DNA from 3 places in the Metabacillus litoralis genome. Region 3 is predicted to be linked to each of the others. Evidence: riboswitches for the same ligand, from Rfam matches in the RefSeq annotation. Region 3 holds a riboswitch; each other region holds the start of a gene.
The links. A riboswitch is a leader RNA that binds a small molecule or an ion and turns the genes downstream of it on or off. The one in region 3 is predicted to bind S-adenosylmethionine.
Positions count from the first base shown of each region.

Region 1: linked by a shared signal. The riboswitch ahead of mtnW (2,3-diketo-5-methylthiopentyl-1-phosphate enolase) and the one ahead of D9842_RS24885 (methionine biosynthesis PLP-dependent protein) in region 3 are both predicted to bind S-adenosylmethionine.
Region 2: linked by a shared signal. The riboswitch ahead of D9842_RS22410 (sugar ABC transporter substrate-binding protein) and the one ahead of D9842_RS24885 (methionine biosynthesis PLP-dependent protein) in region 3 are both predicted to bind S-adenosylmethionine.

Region 1 is NZ_CP033043.1:525,656-529,929, forward strand. It holds gene D9842_RS02385 (carbon-nitrogen family hydrolase) at 1-26, opposite strand, end outside; gene D9842_RS02390 (pyridoxal phosphate-dependent aminotransferase) at 132-1,307, shown strand; SAM riboswitch class I at 1,391-1,497, shown strand; gene mtnW (2,3-diketo-5-methylthiopentyl-1-phosphate enolase) at 1,676-2,917, shown strand; gene D9842_RS02400 (2-hydroxy-3-keto-5-methylthiopentenyl-1-phosphate phosphatase) at 2,914-3,576, shown strand; gene D9842_RS02405 (methylthioribulose 1-phosphate dehydratase) at 3,573-4,196, shown strand; gene D9842_RS02410 (1,2-dihydroxy-3-keto-5-methylthiopentene dioxygenase) at 4,254-4,274, shown strand, end outside.
Region 2 is NZ_CP033043.1:4,595,982-4,600,255, forward strand. It holds gene D9842_RS22400 (glutamine--tRNA ligase/YqeY domain fusion protein) at 1-308, opposite strand, end outside; gene D9842_RS26420 (hypothetical protein) at 530-655, shown strand; gene D9842_RS22405 (hypothetical protein) at 828-1,142, shown strand; SAM riboswitch class I at 1,402-1,506, shown strand; gene D9842_RS22410 (sugar ABC transporter substrate-binding protein) at 1,622-2,746, shown strand; gene D9842_RS22415 (sugar ABC transporter ATP-binding protein) at 2,859-4,274, shown strand, end outside.
Region 3 is NZ_CP033043.1:5,077,729-5,082,002, reverse strand. It holds gene metC (cystathionine beta-lyase) at 1-1,066, opposite strand, end outside; gene D9842_RS24885 (methionine biosynthesis PLP-dependent protein) at 1,053-2,177, opposite strand; SAM riboswitch class I at 2,557-2,643, opposite strand; gene D9842_RS24880 (SCO family protein) at 2,713-3,285, opposite strand; gene D9842_RS24875 (aliphatic sulfonate ABC transporter substrate-binding protein) at 3,295-4,274, opposite strand, start outside.

The DNA.
Region 1 (4,274 bases), 680 kb from region 3:
TGAATACATGCAATGATAGGTTTCATTTTTTCAGTCACACCTTCATTTATAAATTTTTACTTTACAAGTTGCTTCTAACAATATATGATTTGTGACTAGAATTTCAAGAATTTTTTGAGTAGGTGTAGAAAATGAAAGTTTTTGAGCAATCCCATTTATTAAATACATTACCCAAGCAATTTTTTGCCAGTCTTGTTGCAAAAGTAAATACAATTGTAGAGCAGGGACATGATGTTATTAATTTAGGTCAGGGTAACCCTGATCAACCAACTCCGGAACATATCGTTCAGGCAATGGAGAAAGCCGTTAGAAATCCTCAAAATCACAAATATTCGCCATTTCGTGGGCAAATGTTTTTAAAGGAAGCTGTCGCAACCTTTTACAGAAGAGAGTACGGAGTGGAGGTAGATCCTGCTAGTGAAGTAGCGATTCTATTCGGAGGAAAGGCTGGGTTAGTTGAGGTTCCTCAATGCTTGTTAAATCCGGATGATGTTGTGCTTGTACCTGATCCTGGATACCCGGATTATTGGTCAGGAGTAGAATTGGCACGTGCCAAAATGGAAGTGATGCCTTTATTAAGCGAAAATCAGTTCCTACCGGATTACAAGAGCTTATCTAAAGACGCTGTAGAAAAGGCGAAGCTAATGTTTTTGAATTATCCTAATAATCCTACTGGTGCTACGGCAAACGAAAGTTTCTTTGAGGAAACAGTTTCATTCGCAAAAGAAAATAACATCTGTGTGGTTCATGATTTTGCATATGGAGCAATTGGCTTTGATGGAAAAAAGCCAATTAGCTTTTTACAAACAACTGGTGCTAAAGATATCGGTATCGAAATTTATACCTTTTCCAAAACCTTTAATATGGCTGGTTGGAGAATTGGTTTTGCTGTTGGAAATCCTTCAGTGATTGAAGCTATAAATTTATTGCAAGATCATATGTATGTAAGTGTATTTAGTGCTATTCAAGAAGCAGCTGCACATGCGTTACTTAGTCCGCAAACATGTGTTGAAGAACTAAATGCACGTTACGAATCACGTAGAAATGCTCTCATTACAGCTGTTCGTGAGATCGGTTGGGATGTTACGGCACCGTCAGGATCGTTTTTTGCTTGGTTGCCAGTTCCAAAACAATTTGATTCTTCTGAGGAGTTTTCTGATTTTCTACTTCAGCATGCACACGTCGTTGTAGCACCAGGAGTAGGCTTTGGTGAATATGGTGAGGGATACGTTAGAGTTGGTTTATTAACATCCGAGGACCGGCTTAGAGAAGCTGCCGATAGAATTAAGGCCCTTAATCTTTTTTAAGACATTACGCCTTAATTTTTTCCTCTTGACAGTAGAAGTGAGATCTGGCATAATCCATATTAATTTCAAAAATGAACGTTTCGTTCTTATCAAGAGCAGGTGGAGGGACTAGCCCAATGAAGCCCGGCAACCGACTTAACTTAGGTTAAGCACGGTGCTAATTCTTGCAGCATTCGCTGATAGATAAGGAGATTGCTTATTACTTATGCATTTAGTAACCTCTTTGATCTATCAAAGAGGTTTTTTTTATTTAAAAAAACAGAAAAAATAGAAAAGGAATGTTATGCATAAACTAAATAAAGATGATAGAATTAGTACGATAAATAGAAAGATTCAGAAAACGTGATATATAGAAAGTAGGGTTTTAAGTGAGTGAAGTCATTGCTACATATCTTGTACACGATGCTAAAGGAGATTTACATAAAAAAGCAGAAGGAATTGCTTTAGGATTAACGGTTGGTTCCTGGACAGATCTTCCATTACTTGAACAGGAGCAACTTAAAGCTCATAAAGGTCGTGTTCTAGAGGTCAGTCAGCTAGAATCTTGTGACAAAACAAATCAATTTTTAGGAAAAATCGTAACTAAAGGAATAATTAAAATTGCTTATCCGAGTATAAATTATAGTCATGATCTCCCCGCCATATTAACAACTGTTTTCGGAAAGCTATCTCTAGACGGTGAAGTAAAATTACTTGATTTAGAGTTCTCGGAAGTTGTGAAAGCAGCGTTTCCGGGGCCGAAATTTGGTGTACAAGGAATTCGGGAATTAGTCGGTGTTTATAATCGCCCTTTATTAATGAGTATTTTTAAGGGTGTAATTGGTCGTGACTTACAATATTTAAAAGATCAGTTAAGACAGCAAGTATTGGGTGGGGTTGATTTAGTAAAAGACGATGAAATTCTGTTTGATAATCCATTAACTCCATTCGAGGAGCGAATTCTTGCTGGTAAAGAGGTATTAAACCAGGTGTTTCAAGAAACTGGACATAAAGCTTTATATGCTGTGAATTTGTCTGGTAAAACATTTGATCTTAAAGATAAAGCTAAAAAAGCTTCAGAGCTTGGTGCAAATGTTTTGTTGTTTAACGTATTTGCATACGGGTTAGATGTACTACAAAGCTTAGCAGAAGATCCGGATGTAACGGTGCCTATTATGGCTCACCCTGCTGTGAGCGGAGCTTCTACTGCATCCAGCTTATATGGATTTTCAAGTTCACTTTTACTAGGTAAGCTATTACGAATATCTGGTGCTGATTTCTCTTTATTCCCTTCTCCATATGGAAGTGTAGCATTAGATCGAAAAGAAGCCTTAGGTATTGCAGAAAATTGTCTGAAGAAAGAATCCTTTAAGCAATCGTTTCCAGTTCCTTCTGCAGGAATTCATCCAGGTTTAGTTCCGTTGCTTATGAATGATTTCGGTATAGATTCAATAATAAATGCTGGTGGTGGTGTTCATGGTCATCCAAATGGAGCAATTGGCGGTGGACAAGCATTCCGATCAGCAATTGACGCAACTCTAGCAGGCACTTCTTTAAAAGAAGCAGCGAACGTACATGAAGATCTCAAACTTGCCATAGATCTTTGGGGTGTCAAAGAGGTGAGTAAATGAGTGATCGAGTAATTATATGTGATTTTGATGGGACGATTACAGAGACTGATAATATTATTGCAATTATGAAAAGATTTGCTCCACCAGAATGGGATGCTTTAAAAAATGATGTATTATCACAAAGAATCTCTATTCAAGAGGGTGTTGGGAAAATGTTTCAATTACTACCATCTTCTTCTAAGGACGAAATTGTGAACTACATTTTAAATCATGCGCAAATACGTTCTGGATTTAAGGAATTTGTTCAATATACAAAAAAGAACAATATCCCTCTTTTTATTGTTAGTGGAGGAATTGATTTTTTTGTTTATCCATTACTTCAAGGGTTAATTGAAGAAGAACAAATATATTGTAATAGGGCGAATTTTAGTAATGAAAACATTAAAATAGAATGGCCTTTTAGTTGTGATGATTCTTGTTCGAATGATTGCGGTTGCTGTAAGCCGTCACTTATCCGCAAGCTAACAAAGTCTACTCAAGAAAAAATTGTAATAGGAGATTCAATAACGGATCTTCAAGCTGCAAAACTAGCAGATTATGTAATAGCAAGAGATTTGCTATTAGAAAAATGTCAGGACCTTCATTTGCCACATCAGCCCTTTACAACTTTTTATGATGTGATTAATATTTTAGAAAAGCTAGAGGAGGTGAAGGCATGACCGTTTTCAACCAACGGTGGGAGGAATTAGCTGACATAAAGAGGGTGTTAGCAAAACGAGATTGGTTTCCAGGTACAAGTGGGAATCTAGCGATAAAAGTGAGCGATGAACCTATCGAGTTCCTTGTAACAGCAAGTGGTAAAGATAAGACGAAGGAAACAGATGAGGACTTTTTACTAGTTAATGGAGAAGGAAAGCCGGTTGAGGATACTCACTTAAAGCCTTCTGCAGAAACATTATTACATGTAGAGATTTTTAATAAAACAAAAGCTGGGTGCAGCCTTCACGTTCATACAGTTGACAATAATGTTATATCAGAGCTCTACGGTGATAAAGGAAAGATTACATTTAGAGGACAGGAAATTATTAAAGCATATGGCTTATGGGAAGAGGATGCTGAATTTACAATCCCAATCATCTATAACTATGCACATATTCCAACTTTAGCGGAAAACTTTAGTGAGTTTGTAAAAGAAGATGCGGGGGCAGTTCTTATTAGAAATCATGGAATAACCGCATGGGGAAGAGATGCATTAGAAGCGAAGAAATATTTAGAAGCAAGTGAATTTTTATTTTCCTATCATCTGAAGCTATTATCATTACAATCAGTTTTGACTTAATGACAATAGGAAGGAAAAAATTATATAAAACATACTATATAACGGAGGAGAAAGATCATGGCAGTAATTAAAGTTAGA
Region 2 (4,274 bases), 480 kb from region 3:
ATTTCTTCAAAGTAATCTGACGCAAAAAACATACCGTCCCATTCATAGCCAAGCCATGCAACATCTTCTTTTATGGATTCAACAAACTCAGTATCTTCCTTTAAAGGGTTCGTATCGTCAAATCGCAAATTTGTTTTCCCGTTAAATTCATCTGCCAATCCAAAATTTATGACAATTGATTTTGCATGACCAATATGTAGATATCCATTCGGCTCTGGTGGGAAGCGAGTGTATACATAGTCACGTTTTCCCGTTTCAAGATCCTCTTTAATTATGCTCTTAATAAAGTTTGAGGAATTTTGTTCCAAATCAGATCAAACCTTTCTTTTATATGTATAAATAAGTCCTATTTGTCATTATACCAATAGAATTGAAAAAGGTTAATTTACTTGGTCATTTTTCTGGTAATAGTATATATCATGACAGATTTTCTCAGTCTGTATACAAACTTCATGATGAAACATTGTTCAAGCGAATAGATTGCCCCCTTTTGTATAAAATAACGAAGTCTACAGGAGGTGAAAGGAATATGCCCAACTTAAATGATAATAAATTTAGAAAGATCCAATCAGAAAGTCAAAAACAAGGGAAATCACAAGAGGAATATGCAGCAGAATTAGAAAACAACAAAATGAAGGCACAGAAAAGAAAATAGTTTTTTGAGAGGTAAGCTAAGCGGGTGCTTACCTTTTTTAAATTGACCCAAAATAATAGTTCTTGTCGATAAAGTGTAGACTATGTCTGAATTTTACGAAGGAAAAATGTTTATTTTGGAATCCTCTTGTTTTTATAATGATAACAGGTATAAAAATAAGGAGAATAGTAGAATGGCATTATCTAAAGAGGATTGGAAAGTCATTGATTTTTTCACATATGAAAGAGTGTTAGTTGATTATACAGCCAGAACAATTTCTAGAAGAGAAGATTATAAATTGGAAGAATTAGATACAAAATATCTTGTTGAATTAATAAAGGGAATCGGAGAGTATATACAGAAAACCTCAGATGGAATTAGAAACTCTGAAAATACGAAACTACTTATTGATAGTGGAATTTTTGACTATTTAGCAACAAAAGTAACTTTTGAATCAGAGATTAATAAACGCTTAATACATTTGCAAGTATCAAATGTATTTAATTGAGTTACTTTCATAATTATTACTCTTAAATCAAAAAACGAACATCTTTCTTCACTTTGAACATGTTAACAAACAATACACAGATAAGAACATTATTAAATATGAAATTTATGCGTTTTTTGGTAACAAATGATAGATTATGAAATTGATTCAATTGATTTTTTATAATAACTATTAGAAATATTCAATTAATGATTGACATCTATCCTGTAGAGTATTAAAGTATATTTATTGTTTATTTTACTTAATCGCATAAAAAGATCTCTTATCAAGAGTGGCAGAGGGACTGGCCCGATGACGCCCGGCAACCGTTCAATTAGAATTGGTGCTAAATCCTGCAAAGCTATACAGCTTTGAAAGATAAGAGAGGAGACTCCTAAAATTGTGGTGAAACCTCTCTATCTTTAGAGAGGTTTTTTTGTTGCCTAGTATTACTAGACATAATTAAAAAGTTTTAGAGAAAATGAGGGGGCAATGCAACGATGAAAAACAGATTTTTTAATGCAGCATTTCTTTTGACAATTGTGCTGACTTTACTTGTTACAGGTTGTTCTTCAAATAGTGGAGAAACTGAATCAACACAAGCAAAAGGAAATCCAGAAGTATCATTAGAGAATGTGCCAGAGCGTTTTGCAAGTGGTGAAGGTGCTAAAATCAAAGTTATCCGCAAAATCGGCGGAGATGATCATACAGCTCAATTTTTAGCAGGAGCTAAAGAAGAAGGGGAAGCTTTAGGTTTTACAGTTGATGTATTTACCGCAAACGGTGATACAGCTAAATTCCACGATGCTATTGCACAGGGCTTAGAGGAGGATTATGACGGTTTTATCATTTCACATGGAGATGATGAAGCAACTGTTGATGCTGTACAAAAGCTTGTTGATGCAGGAAAAAGTGTTGTTACATTTGATTCAAATGAAGGATTAGCTGAAATTGGTGGGGTAACATTAACTTCACAAGATGATGAGGCGTTAGCAAAGCTCGCGTTAGATCAATTAGTTCAAGATACAAACGGAGAAGCAAACATTGTTTACCTATGGGTTGACGGATTCCCACCAATGGTGAGAAGAAACGCAGTGTACCAAGATATTCTTGCTAACAATCCAGGTATTAAAGAAGTAGAACGTTTTGGAGTTGCAGCACCAGATACATCTGTTCAAACACAAAATGCTGTAGCAGCAATGTTGAACAAACATCCAAAAGGTGAAATTGATGCAATTCTTGCAACATGGGATGCTTTTGCAATAGGTGCAGCGCGTGCGATTAAAGAAGCAGGAAGAGATGAAATTAAGATTTATGGAATTGATGTTTCAAATGCTGATCTTCAAGAAATGCAAAATGAAGGAAGCTCTTGGAAGTACACAGCAGCTGTTGATCCGAAATTAATTGGTGCAGTTGATATGAGACTGTTAGCGAAAAAGCTTGCAGGAGAAGAAACACCAGAAACGTATAATCTTGAAGCTTCACTTATTTCACAGGAAGCATTGTTACAATCAAGTGAGCCAATTAATATGGTGAATCTAGCAGATACTGTGGAAGGCTGGGGCCAATCTACTGCATTTGAAGAAGAGTGGATGAAAACATTAAAAGAATATTATAAGAAATAATGCGTTAGACTTAACGAACACTCTCTAAGGTTGAGAGTGTTCGTTTTCCTCTGATTACCTCACATACATTAAATCCCATAGAAGTGTAAAGTAGTAGAAAGGAGGCAAATTGATGAATCACTCCGTATTAGAAATGAAGAAAATTTCAATTGAATTTCCTGGTGTAAAAGCATTAGATGAGGTTGACTTTATTATGAAAAGTGGAACAACACATGCTTTAATTGGAGCGAACGGTGCTGGAAAATCAACACTAATGAAGGTGCTATCTGGTTCGTATTCTCACTATACCGGGGATATTTTAATCGATCAGATCAATACGATCATCAAATCACCTAGAGATGCTCAAAGAAATGGTATACAAATTGTCCATCAAGAAGTAGACACTGCCCTTATCCCTTATTTAACAGTTGGAGAAAATATTATGCTGACAAAGACTGTGAATGAAATGGGAAAGAAACAATTTATTCAATGGAAAAAGCTGCATGAACAAGCAACAACAATATTAAACAGCTTGAATATAAAAGTATCCTCCACGAAACTTGTTAGCGAATTAACTTTGGCTGAGAAGCAAATGGTTCTTATTGCAAGAACAGTTTCTTCGGATTGTAAATTTTTGATTTTAGATGAACCAACTGCACCATTAAGTCACTCTGAAACAGTGGAATTGTTCCGCATAGTTCGTGAACTAAAAGAGAAGAATGTTGGGATTATCTTTATATCCCATCGTCTTCCTGAAATTTTTGAAATATGTGATGACATTTCAATTATGAGAAATGGAAAGCTTGTAACTCACGAAAAGATAAGTGAAACAACACCTAATCGAGTAGTGGAAAGCATGCTAGGAAAAGAGCTAGAGGAGCAATTTCCTATAAAAGCAATTCATCCAGGAGAATTGCTCTTTGAAGTAAATCATTTAAGTGATTTTGACAAGCTGAATTCTGTTTCATTACAGATTCGTCATGGTGAGATTGTCGGGATCGCAGGTCTTGTAGGTGCAGGGAAGACAGAATTGTGCAAGGCATTATTTGGGGAGACAAAAGTAAAATCCGGTGAGTTAAAACTTAAAGGAAAGAAATTGTCAATCTCCAACCCATACCAAGCTGTAAAATCTGGAATTGCCTTAGTACCCGAAGAAAGGCGAAAAGAAGGCATTCTTGTTCAAGAGTCTGTTGTGACCAATTTAACTGCAGCGAATCTGGGGGCATTTACCAAGCCATTTAGCTTTTTGAATCGAAAAGCAGAAAAGCAAAAGGCAGTTGAGTTAATAAAAAGTTTAGGGATAAAAACGCCTTCAGAGGAAACAAAAGTGCAAAACTTATCTGGAGGTAATCAACAAAAAATCGCAATAGGTAAATGGCTAATAACCGACGCGGATGTCTATATTTTTGATGAACCAACTAAGGGTGTTGATGTTGGTGCTAAAAAAGATATCTTTGACCTAATCAGTGAGCTTGCGAGTAGAGGAAAAGCGATTATTTATGCATCTTCTGAATTGGCCGAGATTATAGGTATTACAAACAGATTATAT
Region 3 (4,274 bases):
TGCCACGCTTTTCACGCTCTTGTGGAGGCATTGCTGCATGTGACATTTTCGCAGGATACGATAAGATCGATTCCACTGCACCTAAGCTAACCGCAAACACTGGAAGCTCCACATTTTCAACCAATGTCTTAACCGCCGCTGCGTCAGCTAATTTAAAGGACAACACCGCTCCTGGCCCATCAGCTTGATAGTTTTGAGTTTCATGACCTGGGTGGTAGCTCAAGCCTGGGTAATACACCTCTTCTACCTTCGGATGCTCCGCTAAAAATTCAGCTATTTTCAAAGCAGATGCTTGAGACTGCTGTAAGCGTACATGCAATGTCTTTAAACCACGAAGAACTAACCACGCGTCCTGCACACCAAGAACGGCACCAAATGCATTTTGCAATTTATACAAGCGGTCTCCCAGCTCAGGATCCTTCACAACAGCAAGACCTGCAAGCACATCACTATGCCCCGCTAAAAACTTCGTTGCACTGTGTAATACCACATCCACGCCTAACTCCAAAGGTCGCTGCAACTCAGGTGTTAAAAATGTATTATCTAAGAAGGTTAAGCAGTTATTTGCCTTCGCCAGATTCACAATCCCCTTAATATCCGTTACTTTTAACAACGGATTCGAAGGTGTTTCCATATAAATCACCTTCGTATTCGGACGAATCTCAGAGGCAACTTGATGAAGATCTGTCATATCTACAAATGTATGCTCAATCCCAAATCGAGTTAAAACATCTGTAATAATTCGGAAAGTCCCACCATACACGTCCTCTGTTACAAGTACATGATCTCCTTGTGATAACAATAAGAACGCAGTTGAAATAGCTGCCATACCAGAAGAGAAAGCCAATCCACGTGATCCACCTTCTAGCTCCGCAATCGCACTTTCCAACGCCTCACGCGTAGGATTTCCTGAGCGTGCATAATCATATTTCCCAAATTCATCAATATCAAATTGATGAAAAGTAGAGGAATGATGAATCGGCACACTTACCGATCCTGTGCCGCGATCAACCTTTGACTCGTTATGAAGTAGCTTTGTTTGAAATGACCAATCATGATTGCTCAACTGCTTCCGCTCCTTTCATTGCATGAAATGCTTGTGTTAAATCTTCAATAATATCTTCTGCATGCTCAACACCTACTGAAAAACGTAGCAGCTTGTTACAGACACCATTTGCGATTCGAATCTCTTCAGGAATATCCATATGTGTTTGCGTAGCTGGATACGTAATGAAGCTTTCGATTCCACCTAGACTTTCTGCAAAAGTAATTGTTTTCAGGTTTTTCAGGAACGGATTTACCCATGCTTCATCTTGTAAACGGAATGAAAGCATTCCACCCTTACCAGGATACAGTACATCAAGTACAGCTTCATGCTCTTCTAAAAATGCCGCTACCTTTTGAGCATTTTCTTGATGCTGTCTCATACGAAGGGATAAAGTTTTCATCCCTCTCATTAATAACCAAGAATCAAATGGGGATAAAACTGCACCGATTGCGTTTTGATGTTGGAAGAATTCATCACTTAATTCCTGACCTTTCGTTACAACCAAGCCTGCAAGAACATCGTTGTGCCCTCCTAAGTATTTCGTTGCACTATGGATCACAATATCCGCTCCGTCTAAGATTGGCGTTTGAAGAAGTGGTGTATAGAAAGTGTTATCAACAATCACGAGTATGTTATGCTTTTTCGCAACTGCTACTAGCTCTTTAATGTCCGCTTCCTGCATTAATGGATTTGTTGGCGTTTCAATGAATAGCGCTTTTGTTTTTTCATTGATCAATTTCTCTGTTTCAGCTGGATTTGTGAAATCATCATATTGAAATGATAATCCATATTTTCTCCATTCTCTTTCAAAGAGGCGGTATGTTCCACCGTAAAGGTCAGAAGAAACGATCAGTTCGTCTCCGCTTTGGAAGAGGGCCATAATTGTTTGAATCGCGGCCATTCCTGAGCTGAAGGCAAAGCCACGGTCGCCATGCTCAAGGTCTGCGATTGCTTTTTCGACTAAAAGTCTTGTAGGATTTCCTGTACGGATATAATCAAATCCAGTAGATTCTCCAATTCCTGCATGACGATAGGCTGTTGATAAATAAATTGGCGGGTTAACTGTACCTGTAACATTTTCACTGCGGTTTCCGATTTGTGCTAATTTCGTTTCAATTCTTTTGCTCATGTCTGTCACTCCTAAGATTTAAATTTAACAATATGTACATGAGAGAAAGCGTACATGTTTTAAAAAAAGCAAAATAAAAAGTCTTCCTCGTTAAGAAGAAGACTGTGTCGTTAAGTGCGCTTCTTCTTATCTCTCAAGCATAAAGCTGGTGTGGCTTGCTGGATTTAGCACCTTGGCACTCGCAGAAGTCTTGGTATGGTGTTGTTAATAAGTAAACTCATAATTAGTGTTGTATAGTTTTTTCACAGCACGCAAGTGCTTGCGGCTTGCTCTGCAAACCTCGACAGAAAATGAAAAATGCCTGTTACAAACAAGAGCACTTTGTTCCATTCATTTTTCATTTCCTGTCGGTGCTGTGAAAAACTTACTTAGAGTTTATCTATCATCAATCCACCAGATCTTCACTCGTTATGAACCGGTTGCTGAGGCTTCATAGGGCCAGTCCCTCTGCCTCTCTTGATAAGAAATATATGAAATTTTTAAAATGTTTAACTTTTTATTACTGTACCTTATTCAAGTGGAGAATGCAATAGAATTATTGTAATAGTTTGATATCTTCGATTATTTTTTCAAATGGTACGTTAGATACTCCATCGTATTGTTCTAGAATTTGACTGCCTTTCATGAGAAAAATTGAAGTACTGTGTACATATTGAGTTGAGCCTTCGAGCTTTGCAGCGGGTGCTAAGAAACTTATATTAGTAAAAGATTCAATGTCCGCTTGGTCATAGCCTGTTAAAAAGTTCCAAGTTTTATAATCCGCACCAAATTGATCTCCAAACTTTTTTAATACTTCTGGTGTATCATGTTCAGGGTCAATGCTGAATGAAACTAATTCTGCTTCTATTTTTTCATCTTGTAGCTGCTCTTGAAGTGTCGCAATGTGAGCAGTCATTGGTGAGCAAACAGTATCACAATTTGTAAAAATAAATGTCGCTACCCAAACCTTCTCTTCGTAGTCAGACATCTTTACAGCTTCTCCGTTTTGATTTACGGCTTCTAGTGGCTCTATAGTTCCATTTAATGAAAAATGCTCTTCTAGGTTGATAGACTGAGAACAGCCTACCAACGCTAAAAAAGCAATAACAATTGAGAGTATATTTTTCACGATAGATTCCTACTTCGTTAAGAATGAAGTGTCAATTAGATCACCGAATTCTGGTTTTTCTTTTAGGAATTTTAATTCATATGAAGAGTTTGCAAATTCTTGAACAACATCTGCGTTTACTTCTGTTGTGTATGTTACACGCTCCCACGCGCTATCAACGATCGCTGGGTCTAATTCTTGATCTGTGATGTCTTTGATTGCTTTAATCGCGATATCACGTGCTTCTTCGGGATTTTCGTTAATAAAGTTAACGCCTTGCTCATGCGCTTTAACGATATTAGCTACAAGTTCTTTATTTTCTTCAATTAGCTTTCCACTTGTTACTAACACTGTATTAGGTAATGTTGTACCGTATGAAATTTCATCAGTATCAACAATGATTTTCGCACCATCATTTACTAATTGTGATGCCCATGGCTCTGGAACAGCAGCTAAATCTACTTTACCTGATTCGAACATGGCTCCGTATTGAGCTGGGTTTCCTGTTACATGTTTAAGAGTTCCACCGATACGCGCTGATGTAATTCCTAAATCTTTAAGAAATGTTTCCATTTGAACATCATGTGTGCACCCTACACCAGGTGTGATGAACGTTTTACCTGAAACATCCTCAACTGATTGAACGCCACTTTTTGCTGATGCAACAACGACTGTTCCACCTGAAGATGCGCCTGCAATAATTTTCACGTCTGCTCCATTTGCATAGTTGTTCATTACTGGACCTGGTCCTACTAGTCCTGCTTGTATTTCACCCGTTTTTAAAGCCGTCATAAATGCTGCTCCGTCTGGGAACGTTTTGTATGTTACTTTTACGTTTTCTCCAAGAGCTTCTTCATAATACCCTTTTTCTCTAGAAATCATAGCTGGTACGTGATCAATGTTTGGGAAATATCCAATCACAACCTCTTCTGTGCTGCCGCTACCACTTGTATTTGATGATTCACCAGTTCCACAAGCTGCAAGGACACCTACTAATAAAATCGAAATAA